Regions from separate parts of the Pantoea anthophila genome, predicted to be linked through region 2. Evidence: predicted binding sites of a transcription regulator. Region 2 holds the regulator's gene; each other region holds the start of a gene.
What was found. The regulator LexA, encoded in region 2, represses DNA repair genes until DNA is damaged. The targets are predictions, from matches to a motif close to TNCTGTATGTACATACAGNA.

Region 1 (7,541 bases), 1.9 Mb from region 2:
CTCAACGGCATTCAGCGCCACGACTTCTGGCAGCACCGTGGCGGGTAAATACTCTATCAGTGTAACGCAGCTGGCGCAGGCGCAGGTGCTGACATCAGCAGTGCAGAGCAGCAACACCGCCGCACTGGGCGACAGCTCCGCATCCAGCCGCAGCATTGCTATCACCTTAAAAGATGGCACCAGCAAAAGCGTGACGCTGAGCAGCGATCAGACTTCGCTGACCGGCATGCGTGACGCGATTAACGGCGCAGATGCCGGCGTCACCGCGACAATTATCAAGGTGTCAGATGGCAGTTTCCGCCTCTCCATGAGCGCCAACAAAACCGGCAGCGACAATGCGGTGACGAAGATTGCCGTGACCGGTGATGACACCCTGCAGGGGATCGTGGGCTATGATGCCTCCGCCAGCAGCAATGCGATGACGCAAAGCGTCCCGGCGCAGAATGCCCAGCTGACCGTTAACAACGTTGCAATTGAGAACAGCAGCAACCAGATCAGCGATGCGCTGGAAGGGATTACCCTGAATCTTACCGCGCAGACCACTGGCGCCCAGACGCTAACTATCGCCAAGGATACGTCCAAAGCCTCCAGTGCCATCAGCAGCTGGGTTGATGCCTACAATACGTTGCTGGATCAGTTTAATACCCTGACCAAATACACCCAGGTGGATACCAACACCGATTCGCAGGACTCCAGCAATGGCGCCCTGCTGGGTGACAGTACCCTGCGGACCATTGAGACTCAGCTGAAGAGCATGCTGACCAATGCGCAGAGCACATCTGCCTATAAATCTCTGGGGCAGATTGGCATTACCACCGATCCTCAAACCGGCTCTCTGGTCATTGATTCCACTAAGGTGAGTGCCGCACTGGATAAAGACGCTGCAGGCGTCAAAGAGATGATTGTGGGTGACGGTAAGACCACCGGCATTACCACCAAAATTGCGACTAGCGTTACCGGATGGCTCTCATCCACAGGAATCGTTCAGTCTGCTACAGATGGCGTGAGTAAGACGCTGAAAAACCTGACCGCCCTTTACAACACCACCAGCGACCGCATCGACGCGGATATCGCACGCTATAAAACGCAGTTTACTCAGCTGGATCTGGCTATCAGTAAACTTAACTCAACCAGTTCTTATCTGACGCAGCAGTTCGATACGTCAAGTTCTTCTGATAAATCATAGGAGTGACCATGTACACCGCTACAGGCACCAAAGCCTATGCAAAAATTGGCGTCGAAAGCGCCGTGATGAGCGCCAGCCAGCAGCAGCTGGTTGTGATGCTGTTCGACGGCGCACTGAGCGCGCTGATCCGCGCCCGTCTGTTTATGCAGGATGGCAATATTGAAGGTAAAGGCACCTCAATTTCTAAAGCTATCAATATTATCGAAGCTGGCCTGAAAGAGGGGCTTGCTGAAAACAGTGGTGACGAACTGGCAGATAACCTGCTGGATCTTTACAACTACATGACGCGTCGCCTGCTGCAGGCCAACCTGCACAACGATGTTGAAGCGGTCGGGGAGGTCGAAGGCCTGCTGCGCAACATCGCGGACGCGTGGAAAGAAGTGGTTCAATCTAACCTGATTCAGGACGCCGTTTAATGACTACTGCACCGCATCTGATTGCCGTTTACCAACAGTTACTCAATCTCAGCCAGGGTATGCTGCGTCACGCAGCACAGGGCGAATGGGATGAATTGATCAGCAGGGAGATGGAGTATGTCAGCGCGGTGCAGAATTTAGCCCAGTCGACAGATAAGGCCTCGCCGTCGGCGCAGACGCAGGAGCAGCTGCGCCCGGTGTTGCGGCATATCCTGGATAACGAAAGTGAAGTGAAACGTCTGCTGCAGGCGCGGATGGATGAGCTGGCCGCGCTGGTGGGTCAGAGCAGCCGCCAGAAATCTGTCATGTCCGCCTATGGTAACCAGGGCGGTGTGGTGATGGTGCCCCGCGAAACCCTCTCCTGATCCCCTGCCTTATCACGCCGCCAGATTTATTTTTCTGCGCGGCGTCTCTTTTCTGCCGCTTACTCCATACTTGATTTTCATCATCCCCCTGGAGAGCGGTACATGCAAAACCCAACGTTATTACAGTTTTTCCATTGGTATTACCCGGATGGCAGCAAACTGTGGCCTGAAGTCGCCGATCGCGCGGCGTGGCTCAGCGAAACTGGCATTACGATGGCGTGGTTACCACCGTGTTACAAAGGGGGTTCGGGTGGTTATTCTGTCGGTTACGACAGCTATGATCTTTTTGACCTTGGGGAATTCGATCAGAAAGGCGGGGTTGCCACCAAATATGGCGACAAACAGCAATTACTGGCCGCTACAGAGGCGCTGCGCAGCCATAACATCGGGGTGCTGCTCGATGTGGTGGTGAACCACAAAATGGGCGCGGACGAGAAAGAGGCGATCAGCGTTAACCGCGTCAATCCGGACAACCGCGATGAAATTGACGATGAGGTCGTCGAGTGTGAAGCCTGGACGAAATTCACCTTTCCGGCGCGCGCCGGGGAGTATTCGAAATTCATCTGGGATCACAAATGTTTCAGCGGCGTAGACCACATTGAAAATCCGGACGAAAACGGTGTGTTTAAAATCATCAACGATTACACCGCGGAAGGCTGGAACGACCAGGTGGATAACGAGCTGGGTAATTTCGATTATCTGATGGGGGCCAACATCGATTTCCGAAACAATGCGGTCAGAGAGGAGCTGAAATACTGGGCGCGCTGGGTCATGGAACAGGTTCCCTGCACCGGTTTCCGCCTGGATGCGGTAAAACATATCCCGGCGTGGTTCTACAAGGAGTGGATCGACCATATTCAGGAGGTGGCCGAAGAGCCGATGTTTATCGTCGCTGAATACTGGTCGTTTGAAACCGAGAAGCTGCAGGAGTATGTGCATCAGGTGGAGGGCAAGACCATGCTGTTTGATGCCCCGCTGCACATGAACTTCCATCAGGCGTCAACCGCAGGCAGTGCCTACGATATGAGCCAGATTTTTGCCAATTCCCTGGTGGTCGCTGACCCGTGGCACGCCGTGACTATCGTGGCGAACCACGATACTCAGCCGCTGCAGTCACTGGAGGCGCCGGTTGAAGCCTGGTTCAAACCGCTGGCCTATGCCCTGATCCTGCTGCGTGAACAGGGCGTGCCAACCGTTTTCTATCCTGACCTGTTCGGCGCGACCTACGAAGATGAGGGTGGCGACGGTGAAACGCACAAGATTGAGATGCCGGTGATCCCGGAACTCGAAGGCCTGATCCGGGCGCGGCAGCAGTATGGCTGGGGTGTTCAGACCGACTACTTTGATCATGCCAACTGTGTCGCCTTCAGCCGCAGCGGCACGGAAACCCAGCCGGGTTGCGTAGTGATTATGTCAAACGGTGATGCGGGTGAGAAAAGCGTGCCCATGGGTGAAGGCTTTGCCGGTAAGGTGTGGCGCGACTATCTGGGTAACCGTGAAGAGACAATCACCGCCGACGAGCACGGCACCGCAGTGTTTGCCTGCAACGGCGGCAGCGTCAGCGTCTGGGTAGTGGCGGACTGATTTTCTGCTGACCTCAGTATGAAGCCCCGGCAGACAGAGCATCAGGGTGGCTCTGCCCTGCCGGGGCTGTTTTACAGGTGGCGTTATGACTGAGCGTTGTGCTCGGTAATCGATGTACGCAGCAACTGGGGTTCGATATTCTGGATCACCGTGGCTTTAGGTTGCTTTGCCATCTCCTCCAGCGCCTGCTGACACTCAACCGTCGGACGGGCCACTTTTCGCAGCGTCAGGCCATCGTAGCTAAGCTCGCCATTGTCGACATCCAGCGGCATCACACGCAGCTGACGTGTCACATTAACGTAGTCGCCATTCAGTCGGGTCAGCTTGCCTGGCTTGGCGATCACCCGCTGCCACTGACGGCAATCCAGCGTGCTGCCATCCGCATTAATAATGATGCTGCCTGTCGCCTGGCTGCTGATCAGACCGCTCTGCGGTCCGACGGTTTGCCAGTTGCCCTGCAAATCGGCAGGTGCCGGGGTCTGCACCGCATTTTCATAATCGTTGATTTGCGCACAGCCACCCAGTGCCAGCGCCGCAATCAGCATCCACTTTTTCATGTTTAATCCCTAAAATCGCGTTAATGGCGGCTACGTTATAATTTTTTCCCCGCGCTGCGCAAGATATCTGACGGTTCGGGCTGCTGCTTCCCCCCGGATTGCACCCTATTTCTCACCTTATCCGTTACCTGGCGTTCCCGGCGCGGCTGTCTGCGGGCGGCCACCGCCGCGACATTCCGGCGCGACGGTGCCTGACAACCGTAAGACAACCCGTTACACTGGCGCGCTGCAACAGACTTTCAGGAACAGAATGATGAAAACCCCAGAAGCCTACTACGCGCAGGCACGCGAGATGTTTTTTACCGCCCACCCGGACTTTCAGGCTGCCCTTGATGAACTGACTGAAAGCGATGCCCGCGCGGCCAATCTCTCACTGCGAGAGCTGCGCGAATGGCATGCTGAACGCATCTATGCGGCCTTCCTGCGTCAGAAGAATCTGGATGGCATGATTTTTTCTATCCAGCTCGCTGAGCCGGATAAAGCGGTGGCGGCTGAAGCTATCGAGGCTTATCTCAAATCGCATGCTGCGTCACTTGGGATGAGCTGGGAAGAGTTCTGCATTAAAAACGAACTCTGATTGAGGCGACCTCTGAAGACGCGTGCCGGTTAATCTTCTTCAGAGGTCAGTTTCACCCTGCCCGCGCGTTCAGGGGGTCCTGCCCTTCACCTCAACATAACTGGCAACGGCCAGCAGACGATTAATGTGGGTCAGCAGCAAATCAACATCGGACTGCATAAATTCGGCTGAAGAGCGGGAGGCGGTGACAATCGCATCCTGTACGGTTTCGGTAATGGTCAGGGAGTTATCCTGTTTTGCCTGTACCAGCAGCGCCGCAACCAGCAGCGACTGGGCTTCAATCTGAGCGGTCAGCTCTTTCGCATCCACATCCATTTTCGCCAGCTTAAGCAGAATATCGATTACCAGTTGTCGCATCGCGCAGGCCTCCTTAAGAGTAAGCCGCCATTATGTCGCGATGCGCGCGCATTTTTCCAGCTGAAGATAGCGGCCCGGACGGCATAAAAATTTGCGTCAAAACCGGTGCACAACCTTGCTACTGTTTTTATTTACAGTATTATAGATCAGCGATTTTGCCCTGAATGGATTGCCATCATGTTTGTTGAATTGATTTATGACAAGCGCAACGTTGCCGGTTTACCGGGTGCTCGCGAGATGATTCTTGAGGAGCTGGAAAAGCGGGTGCATCGGGTCTTTCCTGACATTGAAGTTAAGGTTAAACCGATGGAGCGTAATGCGATTGACACAGATTTGAGTAAGAACGATAAAGCGACGGTTGCGCGTATCGTGGAAGAGATGTTTGACGAAGCGGAAATGTGGCTGGTGGCCGATTAATCCCTGATCGGCCACCGCATCAGTTAGCGGGAGAGGAATCAGCTCTCCTGCTCACTGTGATTAATTTCAATCTCAATATCCTGAATGGCGGCATCCAGGTCGTCCAGCAGTTTACCCTGTTTGTTGAGCAACGCGTCGATTCGGTCAGCGTTGGTCTTGTCTTTATATTCACCGGCATCAAAGGCTAACCAGTGGCTGGAGAGGGTTTCAGTGTTGGTCTGCGCATAGTGGCGCATCTCTTTCAGCTGCGACGCTACGTCACGCAGATAATCATTTTTGGTCTTGGTTTCAGTTGAATCGCTCATGCTAATTTTCCTTCTGGTCAGTTTTCCAAAGTGATTAGGCTTTGCGGTTCATCAACCAGCCAATCAGCGGGCCTGCATTTAAGATAGAAAATGTCGCCCGGAGATTTAAACGTAGTTGATAATAGCGAAGCCGCTCTAAGAATAATCGGAAGTTACGGCTATTGCCCCGTTTCGGCCGAAGGTAAATCGCCCTCTTTTACCACCTCTTTGACTTTGTTGACCGTTTTATCTGCTGTGCGATCGGGCAGCGCATCAAGCTTATGCTGCAACGCCGCAACCTGATCCGTGAGCAGATCGACTTTGTCCTCACGGCGGGCGGCGATCACCCGGTAATCCGCCCGGATCTCCTCCACCCGTTTATTTGCGGTGTTGCTGACATAGAGAAAAATGATGGTCATCAGGATGCAGATCATCGAACAGCTCAGCAGAATTCCGCCGAGAATCACTTTTCGCCGGTATGTCAGAACGGTCAAAGGACTATTTATCGGTGTCATCGCTGCGATCCTCCAGAGTTGAGATAAGCCGATCAATTTCATTACGAAACTTATCGTTCTGATCGGTTTCGGTCATAGCCAGTAAAATACCCACTGCGTTTTTGATTAACCGGAGATCGGTTTCAAGCGTGGCAATACGCCGCAGATTTCTGTCGTGCCGTTCGCGTAACTCATCATTCTCCTCCCGTATCAGCGCATTGCTCTCTTTCAGCAACACCACCTGCTCTTTGTAACTGGTAATAATTTCGCCGCCTGCCCGATTACTGGTCACGATTGAGGCGATACCCGCCAACAACGGTTTCCAGAAAAGTGCTGCGGCGCCCCCACCCAGAACTAACGCACCCATACTGGTAATCAGACTACTTTCCATGCCACACCCCTTTTTCCGGTAAGGTCTCTGGAACTCACGGCATGCTTAACAGCCACCTTTTCCCCCACGAATTTAAGATTGCTTAAATACCAGGTTTAAGTATACTTAAGTCACTCTTAACCAAAAAGTCAAGCAGATGAAAAACGAAACCCTGGGTGATCGCATCCGACTCCGACGCAAGTCACTGCAGTTAACGCAGAAGCAGCTGGCGCAGCAGGTAAACGTGTCCCATGTGGCCGTTTCGCAATGGGAAAAAGAGGAGACTCTGCCGCGCGGCGAAAACCTGCTTCGGCTCTCTGAAGCACTGGGCTGCGCACCGGCCTTTCTGATAGAGGGTGATGGTCCTGTTTTCAGCGAAAGCGCCTGGGCCGGACTGCACCAGATTCCTTTGCTGGCGCAGCGCGATGTGGCGCAATGGCTGAGTGATCCCGCTTCTGTCCGGCAGGATCGTCTGATGCATAACGATATGGCGCTGTCTCAGCAGAGTTTTGCCTTTCGGGTAGAGGATCAGTCGATGGCACCGGCGATTCTGCGCGATGATGTGGTGATTATCGATCCCAGCCTGTCACCGCAGCCTGGCGACAGCGTGCTGGCGCTACAGCAACAGGTCGCCCTGCTGCGAACCTGGCGTCAGCGAGGCAGTGAAGAGGGTGTCTCGCAGTTTGAACTCGCGCCGGTCAATATCAATTTCCCTGAGCTGCACTCCCGGCGCGATAACCTGAAGCTGATTGGTACGCTGGTCGAACTGCGCCGCTTTCGTCAGCCATAAAAAAAACCCGCCGGGTGCGGGTTATCGGTTCTGCATTTAACCGTGGCGGCAATATGTCGGGAAATCAGAGTGCGTCGGTGAGACGATCGACAACCACATTGCCCTGCAGGTCGGTCTGCATAATCCGGTAGCTGACCGGCCATG
Region 2 (7,541 bases):
TCGGCGACGATCAGCCCTGGCTGGCGGGTCGCACCCTGGTGCCGGAAAGCACGCTCAACGGACCTGAAGCGATGCTGCAGCAGCTGGGTACCCGTCCTCTGGGCCGCTATCTTTTCTCCTCTTCGACGCTGACCCGCGATTTTATTGAACCCGGACAGATTGATGCATTGTGGGGACGGCGGTCGCGTCTGCGCCTCTCCGGCAAGCCGCTGCTGCTGACTGAACTGTTTTTACCGGCATCGCCGCTCTATCGCGATCTGGTCTGAGGATTTTGTAGTGGAAAAGAGCTTAAGTATGAATAAATGGCGGGACTACAGCCGCCTGATGCGCATTGATAAACCGATCGGCACGCTGCTGCTGATGTGGCCCACGCTCTGGGCACTCTGGCTGGCTGACATGGCGATGCCGCCGTTACCGGTGCTGGTGGTGTTTGTGGCCGGGGTCTTTGTGATGCGGGCGGCGGGTTGTGTCATCAATGACTATGCCGATCGCAAAGTGGATGGTCACGTTGAGCGCACCCGACATCGGCCGCTGGCCAGCGGCGCGGTGAGTGCCAGAGAAGCGAAGCTGCTGTTTGTGATTCTGGGGCTGGTGGCTTTTGCGCTGGTGCTGACCATGAACCTGATGACCATCATGCTTTCCGTGGTGGGGCTGGCGCTGGCCTGGGTCTATCCCTTTATGAAGCGCTATACCCATCTGCCGCAGGTCGTACTGGGGGCCGCATTTGGCTGGGCGATCCCCATGGCCTGGTGTGCAGTTAGTGAGTCCTTACCTCTGGTCTGCTGGCTGGTGTTCATTGCCAACATCTGCTGGACGGTTGCTTACGATACGCAGTATGCGATGGTGGACAGGGACGATGACCTGAAGATTGGGGTGAAGTCGACCGCCATTTTATTTGGTCGCTTCGACAAGCTGATTATTGGTCTGCTGCAACTGGCGACCCTGCTGCTGATGGCGTCGGTGGGGACGATGCTGCACCTGAACAGCGCCTTCTACTGGACGCTGCTGCTGGCTGCCGCCCTGTTTGTTTATCAGCAGAAGCTGATAGCCGGGCGCGAACGTCAGCCCTGTTTCCAGGCTTTCCTCAATAACAACTATGTCGGGATGGTGCTGTTCCTCGGCATTTTAATGAATACGCCGCCGTTCACTCAGCTGTTCTGACTGGAAAGGCAGCCTGTCATAGCGGGAAGACCGCGCCTGCGCAGGGGACAGGGCCAGATCGGAAAGACGCAAAAGCTGTCATCCATGACGGCTCGGCCCGCGCCTTCCCTGGCGCGGGACGCTTTCCTCTTCTGTCCCTGTCCCCTGCGCGTCAGGTTCTTCGTTGCTGTAAGAAGCCTGCCAGACAGCCCTGTGCGACATAAAAAAGGCGACCCTGAGGTCGCCTTTTTTGCTTTACGCGGGTATCAGTCGTGCGCGACAGCCGTTTCAATGGTCATCCGGACATCGCTGGTCACCAGGTCAGCCAGGATGTGCCAGGTGGCCTGGGTCTGCGCCACATCCGCATCTCCGCTGTCACTGATATAGCCTTCATCACGCAGCGTCAGTACCAGTGAGGTAAAGACCGCTTTGTCGAAGAACTCCGGGGCGTTGATACCGTGCAGCACGGAGAGACGTTGTGCCAGCGTCCGGCTCTCTTTCTCCAGCGTGCCGCGGTTAATCGTCGGCTTGGCGCTGAGAATCGAGAAGGTAATGGCATAACGCTGCAGCGTTTCACGCACACCGGCGGCCAGCAGTTGCAGCGTGCGATAGCGCGCTGCGGTAAAGCGCAGTTCACCGGCCTCAAGCGTAATCAGACCCTGACGCGCCAGCTCCTGACTCAGTTCAGTCAGCAGTTGCGGCAGCTCATCCCTCTCCCAGCGCAGGAAGAGCTCGCTCTTCAGCATCGGATAGATCAGGCTGACCTGACGCAGCAGTTCCGCTTCGCTCAGCGTCTGGTGTTGCTGAACAATGGCGGCAATCAGCGATGGCATCACCAGCATGTGATGAATGTTGTTGCGGTAATAGGTCATCAGCACCGCCTGCTCACGCGGCAGAATGATGATGTCGCCAATGCTGTCCTTTTCACTCTCAAACTTGTTCATGCCCAGGGCGTGATCCAGCAGCGCTTCCGCAGAGAGATCGGGCAGGGTCGCATTCGGCGAGTAAGGCACATTGCGCAGCAACTGGGTATAGCACTCCAGCTGTTCAATCAACTGTTCGCGGGTAAGTGAGCGCTGACGTGAGGCAAGCAGGGCCGTAACACAGAGGTTCATGGCGTTAGCCGCGCCGGCTTCATTGATCCGCACCATCACGCGAGCCGCAATATCGTTCACGGTCGGGGTCAGCCAGCCAGGACGCTGTGGCTCAATCGGATCGATCGAGTCACGCCATTCCGGCACGCGCTTGTTGAGATAGTTAACCAGCGGCAGCGGTTCGCCAAAGTTAACGTAACCCTGACCGAGATTGCGCAGCTTACGCAGGCCACGCACCATCTGCATGAAGCCCTCTTTCTCTTTTGCCGCGCCGCGCAGCTCTTTGGCGTAAGTACCCACTTCCATCACATGCTCATATCCGATGTAGATCGGCACCAGCGTGATGGGACGATTGCCGCCGCGCAGCATCGCCTGCAGCGTCATGGCTAACGTGCCGGTTTTCGGGTCCAGCAGACGGCCCGTGCGTGAACGGCCACCTTCGACAAAGTACTCAACCGAGTAACCCCGGGTGAACAGCTCACCGAGGTATTCGCGGAATACCGTGGCATACAGCTTGTTGCCTTTAAAGGTGCGACGGATAAAGAAGGCGCCCAGACGACGGAAGATCGGACCGGCTGGCCAGAAGTTGAGGTTGATGCCTGCTGCGATGTGCGGCGGCACCAGGCCCTGATGATAGAGCACGTAGGAGAGCAGCAGATAATCCATGTGGCTGCGGTGGCAGGGCACGTAGACAATCTCATGACCATCCTGCGCCAGCTGGCGCACTTTTTCGCCGCCATTAACGTTGATGCCCTGATAGAGACGGCTCCAGAGCCAGCCCATCACCCGGTCAGTGACGCGAATCGCTTCATAGGAGAAGTTCGCCGCAATCTCTTCCATCATCTCGACGGCATTCTGCTGCGCTTTCTCATGGGAGATTTTTTTGCTGCGCGCCTCATCTTCTACTGCTTTTTCAATCGCTTTGGATTGCAGCAGGCGATTAAACAGATCCTGACGGGCCGGTAAACGCGGGCCAATCGCAGCCAGCCGCTGACGGGCAAAATGGATACGCGCGACGCGGGCCAGCTTCTGCGCGATCGACTTATCTGTCCCATGTTCCGTGGCCATACGCCGCAGCGACACGGTCGGCGAGAAGCGGACAAAGCTGTCGCGCCCATGCCAGATGACCGCAAAGAACTTCTGCACGCCGTTCAGCACCCGCAGGTGTGGTGTGGCTTCGCCCTGGACTTCACGTCCCGGTGCGCGGCCAAACATCACGGTGACGGGCAGCATCTGAATATCCAGCGTGGGATTATTGCGATGCAGGTCCAGGTAATCGTGGAAAATTTTCACCGATTCCACGCTGGGTACAAAATAGGGGAAGACGCGCGGGCCATCGTGGATAAAGACGTGGCGAGGCAGCAGGGAACCATCAATCTCCAGTGGAGAGAGCGGATCGGGCAGATGATGCCGCAGACACTGCGCGCGCAAAGTCAGTAAGTCAGCCTTCGAATCGTAAGGCAAAACATACATAATAGGTCGGGTCGGATCCAGACCATGTTCAGACACGGGATCGGCCGGAATGGCCTTACTCTTTACCAGAAACGAGAGTGGTAAATTAAGCAATTTATAATAAAGTTTACGCCAACCTGACATAGACAACATGAAGCCTCTTGTTAGCAAAGCGCCGCAAGCATACCAGAAAGTGCAGCGAAGATCTGTGGTGGTGCCAAATGCACGCAGCCCAGACATTGACGTCAATCCGATAAAAGGGTTCCCACACATGGCAAATAATGCCACCGGACTTATCAGAATAGTAAAAGCCGCCGGTTACTCCTGGCAGGGGCTGCGTGCCGCGTGGCAACATGAAGCGGCGTTTCGTCAGGAAGCCCTGGCTGCGCTGGCGGCGATCATTATCGCGTGCTGGCTGGACGTTGATGTGATCTCGCGCATCCTTATGATTGGGTCGGTGGTGCTGGTGGTCATCGTCGAAATCCTCAATAGCGCCATTGAAGCGGTGGTCGATCGCATCGGGCAGGAGCATCATCCGCTGGCGGGCCGGGCAAAAGATATGGGTTCGGCAGCGGTACTGCTGGCTATCTTACTGGCCCTGTTTGTCTGGATCGCGCTGCTCTGGACACATTTGCGATAAACCTTCCATAACGCGGCTCAGGCCGCGTTTTCCCTGACAATCGGTTTTCATTTCGCCAATACCTGTATATACTCACAGCGACTGTATAAACAACCAGGGGGCGGGATGAAAGCATTAACCAGCAGGCAGCAGCAGGTCTATGACCTGATTCGCGACCATATTACTTCAACAGGCATGCCGCCTACGCGTGCCGAGATTGCCGCGCAGCTGGGTTTCCGTTCGCCAAACGCGGCAGAAGAGCATCTGAAAGCGCTGGCGCGCAAAGGCGTCATTGAGATTGTCTCCGGCGCATCGCGCGGCATCCGTCTGTTAATGGAAGAAGAAGCCTCAGAAGGCATACCGCTGATTGGCCGGGTTGCTGCCGGTGAGCCCATCATGGCGCAGGAACATATCGAGACGCATTACAAAGTCGATCCGGGCCTGTTCAAACCTTCGGCGGATTTCCTGCTGCGCGTCAGCGGAATGTCGATGAAAGATATCGGGATTATGGACGGCGACCTGCTCGCGGTGCATAAAACGCAGGATGTGCGCAATGGCCAGGTCGTGGTGGCCCGCATTGACGATGAAGTGACGGTGAAACGCTGGAAAAAGCAGGGTGCTATCGTGCATCTGCTGCCTGAAAACAGCGACTTCGACCCGATTGTTGTCGATACGCGCGCCCAGTCGCTGACCGTGGAAGGTCTGGCCGTGGGTGTCGTACGCAACGGCGAATGGCTCTGATTCTGACGCCTGCGTGCATTCGCCTTTTCTGGTGCTATTCTGTCTGCCCTGATTTTGTCGCTGCCGCCTCTGCGCAGCGACACTGAGCACGGAATGGCGAATGCGCTTTATCACGGCAACCGATAAAAATCTCTGGCGGCTCGCGCTGCCCATGATCCTGTCAAATATCACCGTTCCCTTACTGGGCGTGGTCGATACGGCAGTGATTGGTCATCTCGACAGCCCCGTCTATCTTGGCGGGGTCGCGGTCGGGACGACCGTCACCAGCTTCCTCTTTATGCTGCTGCTTTTCCTTCGCATGAGCACCACGGGCCTGACGGCACAGGCCTTCGGGGCAGGCGACAAAGCGGCGCTGGCACGCGCCCTGGTCCAGCCGCTGATCATGGCGTTGCTGGCAGGTCTGCTGTTTGTCGCGCTGCGTTACCCCATTATTCAGCTGGCCACCCATCTGGTTGGCGGCGATCCTCTGGTACTGGCACAGGCCGGACTGTTTATTCAGATCCGCTGGCTCAGTGCGCCTGCCACGCTGGCGAACCTGGTGATTCTGGGCTGGCTGCTGGGCGTGCAGTATGCGCGTGCGCCGGTGATCCTGCTGGTGGTGGGGAACCTGGTGAATATCGTGCTCGACCTCTGGCTGGTCATGGGGCTGCACTGGGGCGTTGCGGGGGCAGCCACCGCCACGGCACTGGCGGAATATATCACGCTGGGCGTCGGTGGCATGATGGTCTGGCGGGTTCTGAAGCTGCGCGGCATTCCGTTCAGCCTGCTGAAACAGAGCTGGCGCGGTGACAGCGCCCGGCTGCTGCGCCTCAACCGGGACATTATGCTGCGCTCTCTTATGCTGCAGCTCTGTTTCGCCTCGCTGACCGTGCTGGGCGCCAGGCTGGGGCCGGAGGTGGTCGCGGTGAATGCCGTATTACTGATGTTCATTACCTTTACCGCCTACGCGCTCGATGGTTTTGCCTATGCCGTCGAAGCGTTTGCAGGCGAAGCGCATGGCGCAAAAGATGGCAGCAAACTGCTGCGCGTCTGGCACTCTGCCTGCCGACAGGCGGCGGCGGTGGCGCTCTTCTTCTCGCTGGTTTATGCCTTTACCGGCCCGCAAATCGTGATGCTGCTGACCTCTCTGCAGACAGTGCAGCAGGCGGCCGACCGCTATCTGGTCTGGCAGGTGATCATGCCGCTGATCGGCGTCTGGTGTTATCTGCTGGATGGGATGTTTATCGGCGCAACGCGCGGACGTGAGATGCGTAACAGCATGGTAGTGGCAGCCGCAGGCTATTTTCTGACGCTGCTGAGCGTGCCGGTGCTGGGCAATCACGGTTTATGGCTAGCGGTAACGGTTTTCCTGGCGCTGCGCGGCCTCTCACTGTGGCTCATCTGGCGCAGGCACTGGCGTCAGCACAGCTGGTTTGCGGCCTGAGCAGGCAGATCGTTTCTTGTCCGATAGTGATTGTTCCGCCGCTTATCCCCGTCGTCCGCGCTTTTTACCCTCATCCTGATGGTCATGTCCGCAGTTTTCGTGCTGCGTGCAGGCGTCTGCTTCCGCGCAGTTTTCGCATAAGCCATGGGCTTCGATCACACTGTGACGCAGGGCAAACTGCGCTTCACCCGCCAGCGTGGCGATAATCTTTTCCACGCCATGCGCCTGCTTCTCGGTGACGGCGGCGCAGCGGTCACAGACCAGCATGACTGACGTATGAGCCGGCGCCTCGAAATGGTGACACATCACGTAGCTGTTGTTGGACTCCACCCGATGCACAAAACCCTGCTCCAGCAGGAAGTCGAGCGCACGATAAACCGTGGGAGGTTTGGCCTGAGGTTCGCTGATTCGGAGCTGATCCAGCAGGTCGTAGGCACTGATTGAGCCCGGCTGTTCCGCCATCAGACGCAACACTTCAGCGCGCTGCGAAGTCAGACGCACACCACGTTGCAGGCACATTTTTTCGGCCTGAATCAAAATTTGCTGCGACGTCATGGTAGTCATGAAAATTCTCCGCTGAATAAGTGATGTTATTTTATCACATAACCTGTCAGGGTGCTGAAGCGCGTTTCTGTCTGTTAAAACAGCACAATTAGCCTGAAAAAACAGCGCCTGTGGAATTTTCGCTCCTCTCTATCTCAAATCTGACGAAAAAACCGATCCACCTGTAAATCAACCGGAGCAGAATTTTTTGTCCTTTTGCTTTGCATCTCACTGAGTTAAGAAGTAATGTTCAGAAAGACTTAATAAAAGTCTGACATTATTTGAAATTAGCCGGTCCGCTTTTAATAATTACACGCTAATTCTGGTCGTAAAACGTCCAATCCTTTGAATTAAGACACTGTTTCCTTTGAATTCACAGCAATAACGCGTTAGCCAGGGTTCACAATAGGGCTGACAAACTATTCAGTTGTTGAATGTATCAACGACACTTTCTCAGGTGATGGCAGGCAAATGGTGAAAAAATCCGCTCAACGCTCAGCGCTGATCTGTTCCGCTGCAGCGACCGCGC
Region 3 (7,541 bases), 890 kb from region 2:
GGTGGCGAGATTGCGGCTGTTAAGATCGCGCATCAGCACGCTGTTGACTTTCACCTGGCGAAAACCGGCGTCAAAGGCGGCATCGATGCCGCTCATCACCTGATGAAATTTATCCTGACCGGTAATGGCGTGAAACTGGCGGGCATCCAGACTGTCCACGCTGACGTTCAGCGCGGTTAAGCCTGCCTCGCGCCACTGCTTCACGTCACGCGCCAGCCGGTAGCCGTTAGTGGTCACCGCGATCTGACGAATGGCGGCGTTTTCACGCACCGTGGCGATGATGTCGGTGAAATCACGGCGCAGCGACGGCTCACCCCCGGTCAGCCGCACTTTTTCCGTGCCGGCTGCCGCAAAGGCCCGCGTGACACGGCGGATTTCATCCAGAGAGAGAAAGCTTTTGTTACGAATTCCCTGCGGCTTGTAGCCGTCCGGGAGACAGTAGGTACAGCGGAAATTACAGACATCCGTGACCGACAGGCGCAGGTAATAGAACTTACGCGCGTATGCATCAGTAAATTGTGACACCAGAACACCTTTCCAGATTGGGAGATGCAGTCATTTCTTCCTGCACCCTGGCAGCTCGATGGCTACGGCCTGAACCCCCTATCCGCAGACTTAGGCATTCAGGCTTGAGTGTACGCTGACCCGTTGATCAGCGCGGTAAACATGATGGTAGCGTGATTCACGCCACTCTTCCATTCGCTGTTTTCGCTATATATTCTTATACATATCGAATTTTCACCGCATTTTCGCGACAGGATACGTTAAAATGCCCGCCTGATTTTGACGTAAGTCATCCGCGCGGGCTTAGCGTTTAGAGCCTCGCCACGCGAAAGGAAGTAAGGAGAAGTATGAATCGCACACTGGCCGATCTTGATCGCGTTGTGGCACTGGGCGGCGGACACGGTCTGGGCCGCGTGATGTCTGCCCTTTCCCCGCTGGGCTCGCGTCTCACCGGCATTGTCACCACCACCGACAACGGCGGTTCAACCGGCCGTATCCGCCGTTCCGAAGGCGGGATCGCCTGGGGGGATATGCGCAACTGCCTGAACCAGCTGATTACCGAACCCAGCGTCGCCTCTGCGATGTTTGAGTATCGTTTCGCCGGTAATGGCGAACTGGCCGGGCACAACCTGGGTAACCTGATGCTGCGCGCGCTGGATCATCTCAGCGTGCGCCCGCTGGAGGCGATCAACATCATCCGCAACCTGCTGAAGGTGGATGCCTTTTTAATCCCGATGTCGGAGCAGCCGGTGGATCTGGTGGCGATGGATGCGGAAGGCAACATGGTTTACGGCGAAACGGCGATTGACGAGATGAAGCAGCCGCCGCAGGAGCTGATGCTGCATCCTAATGTCCAGCCTACGCGGGAAGCGCTGCAGGCGATTGGTGAGGCGGATCTGATCCTGATCGGGCCGGGCAGCTTCTACACCAGCCTGATGCCGATCCTGCTGATGGATGAGATGGCGCAGGCGCTGCGGCGCACGCCCGCCACCATGGTCTTTATCGGCAATCTGGGCCGCGAGCTCAGCCCCGCCGCCGCCAGCCTGTCGGTGGCTGACAAACTGGCAATGATGGAGCGTTACATCGGCAAGCGGGTGATTGATGCGGTGGTGGTCAGCCCGGCGGTCGATACCCGGGGGATTGACGATCGGCTGATCGTCCGTGAACCGCTGGAGGCCGCCGACATTAAATATCGTCACGACCGCCAGCTGCTCAGGGTGGCGCTGGAACACGCCATTCAGGGTTTTAACGGCGCTATGAGGCCGCAATAAACAGCGTACGCAGCTCATGCAGCTGATCGCGCACGTTCGCCGCCTGCTCGAACTCCAGGTTCTGCGCATGCTGCTGCATCTGTCCCTCCAGCTCGTGGATTTTCTTCTGCAGCGCCTGAGGCGTTAAGGTCAGCAAATCGGCCTGAGCCTGCGCTTCGCCCGGGCGGGCCGGTCTGGCTTTGCCACGGGTTTTCACCACGTTGTTGCCGAGTTCCAGAATATCGGTGATCTTCTTGTTGAGGCCCTGCGGCACGATGCCATTCTTTTCATTGTGCAGCTGCTGTTTCTCACGGCGGCGTTCGGTCTCTTCAATGGCGCGCGCCATCGACGGCGTGATTTTATCGCCGTAGAGAATCGCCTTACCGTTGACGTTTCGTGCCGCACGACCGATGGTCTGGATCAGGGAACGTTCTGAACGCAGGAAGCCCTCTTTATCCGCATCCAGGATCGCGACCAGTGACACTTCCGGCATATCCAGCCCCTCACGCAGTAAGTTGATGCCCACCAGCACATCAAACTCACCCAGACGCAGGTCGCGGATGATCTCCATACGTTCCACCGTATCGATATCGGAGTGCAGATAGCGCACCTTTTCGCCATGCTCTGTCAGGTATTCGGTGAGATCTTCCGCCATGCGTTTGGTCAGCACCGTCACCAGGATACGTTCGTTGGCCGCCACGCGCTGACGGATCTCCGACAGCAGATCGTCAACCTGGGTGCCGACCGGACGCACTTCGATGATCGGATCGAGCAGACCGGTCGGACGCACCACCTGATCGACCACTTCATTGCCCGATTTTTCCAGCTCATATTTACCCGGCGTCGCCGACACGTAGATGGTCTGGGGCGCCAGCGCCTCAAACTCTTCAAACTTCATCGGACGGTTATCCAGCGCCGACGGCAGACGGAAGCCATACTCCACCAGCGTCTCTTTACGCGCCCGGTCGCCTTTGTACATGCCGCCAATCTGCGGAATGGTGACGTGGGACTCATCCACCACCAGCAGGCCATCGGCAGGCAGATAGTCAAACAGCGTTGGCGGCGCTTCGCCCGGCCCGCGGGCAGAGAGATAGCGTGAATAGTTTTCGATGCCGGAGCAGTAGCCCAGCTCGCTCATCATCTCCAGATCAAACTGGGTACGCTGGGTGATACGCTGCTCTTCCAGCAGTTTGTTGTTCTCCAGCAGCACCCGCCGGCGATCCGCCAGCTCCACTTTGATCTCTTCCATCGCCTGCAGGATACGCTCGCGCGGCGTGACGTAGTGGGTTTTAGGGTAGATGGTGAAGCGCGGCACCACCGACTCGATCTGGCCGGTCAGCGGGTCGAACAGCGACAGCCGCTCAACCTCTTCGTCAAACAGCTCTACGCGCAGCGCAATGTCATCCGACTCCGCCGGGAAGATATCGATCACTTCGCCGCGCACCCGGAAGGTCCCGCGCTGGAACGCCTGGTCGTTTCGGGTGTATTGCAATTCTGAGAGACGACGCAGAATACTGCGCTGATCGATGATCATGCCGCGGGTCAGGTGCAGCATCATTTTCAGATAGAGATCGGGGTCGCCCAGACCGTAGATCGCGGAGACGGACGCCACCACGATCACATCCCGCCGCTCCAGCAGCGCCTTGGTGGCCGACAGACGCATTTGTTCGATGTGCTCATTCACCGAGGCATCTTTTTCGATAAAGGTGTCGGAGCTGGGCACATAGGCTTCAGGCTGATAGTAGTCGTAGTAAGAGACGAAGAACTCCACGGCGTTATCCGGGAAAAACTCTTTCATTTCGCCATAAAGCTGGGCGGCCAGCGTCTTATTGGGCGCCAGCACCATGGTCGGACGGTTGAGGTCGGCAATCACGTTGGCGACGGTAAAGGTTTTACCGGAGCCGGTTACCCCTAATAAGGTCTGATGGGCCAGTCCATCCTCCAGTCCCTCTTCCAGGCGACGGATCGCCTCAGGCTGATCGCCTGAAGGTTTAAAGGCAGAGTTTAATTTAAAGGCTTTGCTCATGAATGCATTTCCTGCTGGAGAAGTCGGCGGGCAGGCACTTATTTTACTCGGCTATGGTGATTTTGCCAGAAAATAATACTGGATATAAAAACAGTAATGGTGCAATGTTAACCCCGTTGCGGTTCCGCTCCCCTCTCTGGCGCGCGATGAAAATCCAGGCGAAGCGTGTTGCGCAAGGTTATCCCCAGGCAGAGATCGGATTTAACATTTGTCAATAGAGCGTCACAAAATTACAGTCTGGTTACCTGACAGAGAAATCGCAGGCTTGTTTTTTAATAAAATACTGATTTTACTGGCTTTAGCTTATGAGGCCAGAATCTCGTCATTATGTTACCAGGCCCCGTATTTCCTCGCTTCCAACTGGTTTTCATTACCTAATGCACAAGGTTATCCACAGGAATAGTGGATAAGTGATGGCAGCCCCGCCGCCATCAGCTGTGTATAGTTTTTCCCTGCCCTTCTGACACCGCGAAAATAATTTTTTTTCCGTTAAATTTCGCGCCCGCGGCTGGCGGAATAGTCTGCATTTTTAATCCTTCCCCCCGCTGGCCAGGCAAATTTCCGGGCGCCGACTAGAATTCTTAATCAGATTCGTTGCCTTCTCAGAGCACGCCTGCACCAGGAACAGCGCCGCCAGGCACTGCAAAAGTGCAGGTGCGTAATGACCGTGGGGAATTGATAAGTTTTTCTCACCTTTCCTTCCCCGAAAGCAGGCACAGCAGCAGAAAACAGGGCCGTTTTAAGATCTGGCCTGGGAATTGCAGGACTCTCTGGCACCAACGCGCATCAGGCGCACTGAGCTGCAACGGCGACAGGGCCGCTGCTGATGACTTGTTTGCCAGACGACAGAGAGCGGAAGCATTCAGGCTAATGATCGGGAAGGAGAGTGTCAGATGCTGAGTTTACGTTCGGTGAATCAATTTTACGGTCAGAACCACATTCTCTGGGATGTGGACCTCGATCTGGCGCCTGGCACCTGCACCGGCGTTCTGGGCCGGCCTGGCATGGGCAAAACGACGCTGGTGAACTGCATCATGGGCAGACTGCCTATCAACAGCGGCTCTATCTCCTGGAAGGAAGATGGCTCCCCGCCGGAAGATCTGCTGCTGCAACCGGCTGAACAGCGGGCACAGATGGGGATCGGCTACGTGCCGCAGGGCCGCCATATTTTTACCCAGATGAGCGTGGAAGATAACCTGCTGATCGCCCTGCTGGCGGGTGCCAGTCAGCACGATCGCCATCGCGCCATTCCTGAAATGGTGTTCGATCTCTTTCCGGCACTCTATTCGCTGCGCCAGCAGCGCAGCGGCGATCTGCCTGTCGATCAGCAGCAACAGCTGGCCCTGGCGCGTGCGCTGGTGCTGCAACCTAAACTGCTGATTCTCGATGAACCCACCGATGGCATGTCGCCGTGGCTGGAGGAGGAGATGGGCAATCTGATCCGGCGGCTTAACCTCGACTACGGGCTGACCATTCTCCTGCTGGAGCAGCGCCTGTCGCTAATCCGCCGCGTGGCAGACTACTTTCTGCTGCTGCACCGCGGTCGCAATGTGGCGCACGGCAGCATGGCGCAGCTTGACGACTACACCGTCGATAAATGGCTGACGGTGGCCTGAGGCAAAACCGGTTGCGGCGGGCAGAGCCGCCGCTGGCCGCAGTGACTGCCGGGCCGGGTCCGCTTATTCAGGCAGCGTCAGGTAGTGTCCACAGGCAGCCTGCTGCGCCTCATCCGTGAGATAGGGGATCGTGCCCAGACAGGGGGCAGGCAGGCGCTGTTTCAGGCTGGCGAGATAGTGCTGATAGCGTTTGCCCGGTGGCTCGATGGTATTCGCGATCCAGCCTGCCAGGGGCAGCCCGCGCGCCCGTACCGCCTCTGCGGTGAGCAGCGCATGGTTGATGCAGCCCAGCTTAATCCCCACCACCAGAATCACCGGCAGCTGTTCGCTGACCACCCAGTCCGCATAGGTGTGCGTCTCCGACAGCGGGGTGTACCAGCCCCCGGCCCCCTCGACCAGAATCCAGTCCGCCAGCGGCTCCAGTGCCGCCAGACCGGCCGACAGCGCCAGATGGGTAATCGGCCTGCCCTCTTCCGCGCTGACGATGTGCGGCGATGTCGGTTCCATAAAGGCCAGCGGATTGACCTGCTGGTACGTTAACGCGACGCTGCTGTAACGCTGCAGGGCCAGCGCATCGCTGTTGCGGATGCCCTCCGGCGTCATTTCACAGCCCGACGCCACCGGCTTATAGCCCGCACAGCGGAAGCCTGCGGCGGCGGCAGCCTGCAACAGCGCGCCGCTGGCGACCGTTTTGCCGACTTCGGTGTCGGTGCCGGTGATAAACAGGCGTTTCATGATGCACTTACTCCATAAATTAAATGATAACTCAGGCGGTAGCCGTGCCGGTCGCGCGGCCAGTGCGCCTCTAACCGGCTGAGGCGTTGCCGGGTTAACACCTGGCCGTCACGCCCCTGATGCAGATGGGTCGCGCCAATGCCCTTCAATGAGCGCATGGCGCTGAGCGCATCGGGAAAATGGATCGTCACCCGCTCCGAGGTGCAGCGCAGCGGCCAGGCATGGCAGGCGGCGGCAATCTGCGCCTCGCTGAGAAAGCGATTGGCATGCGGCAGTGCGTCCAGATGTGACCAGGCTTCATGCACCTCCTGCAGCGAATCGTCCCCCAGGGTGGAAAAGAGCAGCGTGCCGCCGGGACGCAGCACCCGCCGGAACTGGGCCAGCGCCTGCGGCAGATCGTCACTCCACTGCACCGCCAGGTTGCTCCAGACCAGGTCAAAGCTGTTGTCCGCCAGCGGCAGCGCATCAATGTCCCCCGCCAGATAGTGCTGCGCCGCGTCGTTGCGGCGTGCCTGTTGCAGCATCTGCGGGGAGAGATCCAGCGCCGTAACCTGTTTGCCGCGCGCGCGCCAGAGCCGGCTGTACCAGCCGGTGCCACAACCGGCATCCAGCAGGTGCAGACCACTGTCGACCGGGGCGTGTGCCAGCAGGGCATCGCCGCTCAGACGCTGCAGGGCGGCATGCGCATCGTAGTGGCTCGCCGCCCGGCCAAAAGCGCGTGCGACCGCCTGTTTGTCAACCTGCAGCGTCATGCAGTGCCTCCAGTAGCCGATCGATATCCTCAGGGCGATGTGCCGCCGTCAGGGTGATGCGCAGCCGGGCGGTACCCGGTGGCACGGTAGGCGGCCGGATAGCGCTCACCCAGCAGCCCGCCTCAGCCAGCCGCGCAGAGAGCGCCACTGCCTCGCTGTTTTCACCCACCAGCAGGGGCTGAATCGCACTCTCTGAATCCATCAGCTGCCACGGCAGCGACGCCGCGCCGCGCCGGAAATGGCGGATATTCTGCTGCAGGCGCTGGCGCAGCGCCTCGCCCTGCTGAACTTCATGCAGCGCCGCCTGCAGCGCAAAAGCCTGGGCCGCGGGCATGGCGGTGGAGTAGATCAGATGACGGCTGAACTGCAGAAAGTAGTCGGCGGTGTCGGCATCGCACAGCAGGGCCGCGCCGCTGACACCAAAGGCTTTGCCGAAGGTGATCACCTGCAGTTCCGGCCGGACGCCCTGCTGCCAGCAGCTGCCGCGTCCCTGCTCACCCACCACGCCAATACCGTGCGCATCATCCACCAGCAGCCAGCCTCCGGCCTGACGCGTCTGCTGCGCCAGTGCGGCCAGCGGCGCGCTGTCGCCATCCATGCTGAAAATCCCCTCAGTCACCACCAGCGTCTCCCCCTCACAGGGTGAGGCGAGCCGCGC

Region 1: the regulator LexA is predicted to act here: its motif matches at 5,162-5,181, upstream of OJ965_RS10015 (DinI-like family protein).
Region 3: the regulator LexA is predicted to act here: its motif matches at 3,857-3,876, upstream of uvrB (excinuclease ABC subunit UvrB).

What each region holds. Positions count from the first base shown of each region.
Region 1 covers NZ_CP110473.1:1,614,159-1,621,699, reverse strand. The annotation lists gene fliD (flagellar filament capping protein FliD) at 1-1,186, shown strand, start outside; gene fliS (flagellar export chaperone FliS) at 1,195-1,602, shown strand; gene fliT (flagella biosynthesis regulatory protein FliT) at 1,602-1,967, shown strand; gene amyA (alpha-amylase) at 2,070-3,551, shown strand; gene yedD (lipoprotein YedD) at 3,635-4,108, opposite strand; gene OJ965_RS10025 (DUF6388 family protein) at 4,362-4,685, shown strand; gene iraP (anti-adapter protein IraP) at 4,755-5,042, opposite strand; gene OJ965_RS10015 (DinI-like family protein) at 5,220-5,459, shown strand; gene OJ965_RS10010 (hypothetical protein) at 5,498-5,764, opposite strand; gene OJ965_RS10005 (hypothetical protein) at 5,923-6,258, opposite strand; gene OJ965_RS10000 (hypothetical protein) at 6,242-6,628, opposite strand; gene OJ965_RS09995 (helix-turn-helix domain-containing protein) at 6,765-7,397, shown strand; gene OJ965_RS09990 (hypothetical protein) at 7,462-7,541, opposite strand, start outside.
Region 2 covers NZ_CP110473.1:3,653,711-3,661,251, reverse strand. The annotation lists gene ubiC (chorismate lyase) at 1-266, shown strand, start outside; gene ubiA (4-hydroxybenzoate octaprenyltransferase) at 295-1,161, shown strand; gene plsB (glycerol-3-phosphate 1-O-acyltransferase PlsB) at 1,407-3,830, opposite strand; gene OJ965_RS19570 (diacylglycerol kinase) at 3,958-4,326, shown strand; gene lexA (transcriptional repressor LexA) at 4,432-5,046, shown strand; gene dinF (MATE family efflux transporter DinF) at 5,147-6,469, shown strand; gene zur (zinc uptake transcriptional repressor Zur) at 6,512-7,033, opposite strand; gene OJ965_RS19550 (conjugal transfer protein TraF) at 7,484-7,541, shown strand, end outside.
Region 3 covers NZ_CP110473.1:2,762,513-2,770,053, forward strand. The annotation lists gene moaA (GTP 3',8-cyclase MoaA) at 1-525, opposite strand, end outside; molybdenum cofactor riboswitch at 515-648, opposite strand; gene OJ965_RS15380 (gluconeogenesis factor YvcK family protein) at 852-1,775, shown strand; gene uvrB (excinuclease ABC subunit UvrB) at 1,759-3,780, opposite strand; gene OJ965_RS15390 (ABC transporter ATP-binding protein) at 4,674-5,396, shown strand; gene bioD (dethiobiotin synthase) at 5,460-6,131, opposite strand; gene bioC (malonyl-ACP O-methyltransferase BioC) at 6,128-6,883, opposite strand; gene bioF (8-amino-7-oxononanoate synthase) at 6,867-7,541, opposite strand, start outside.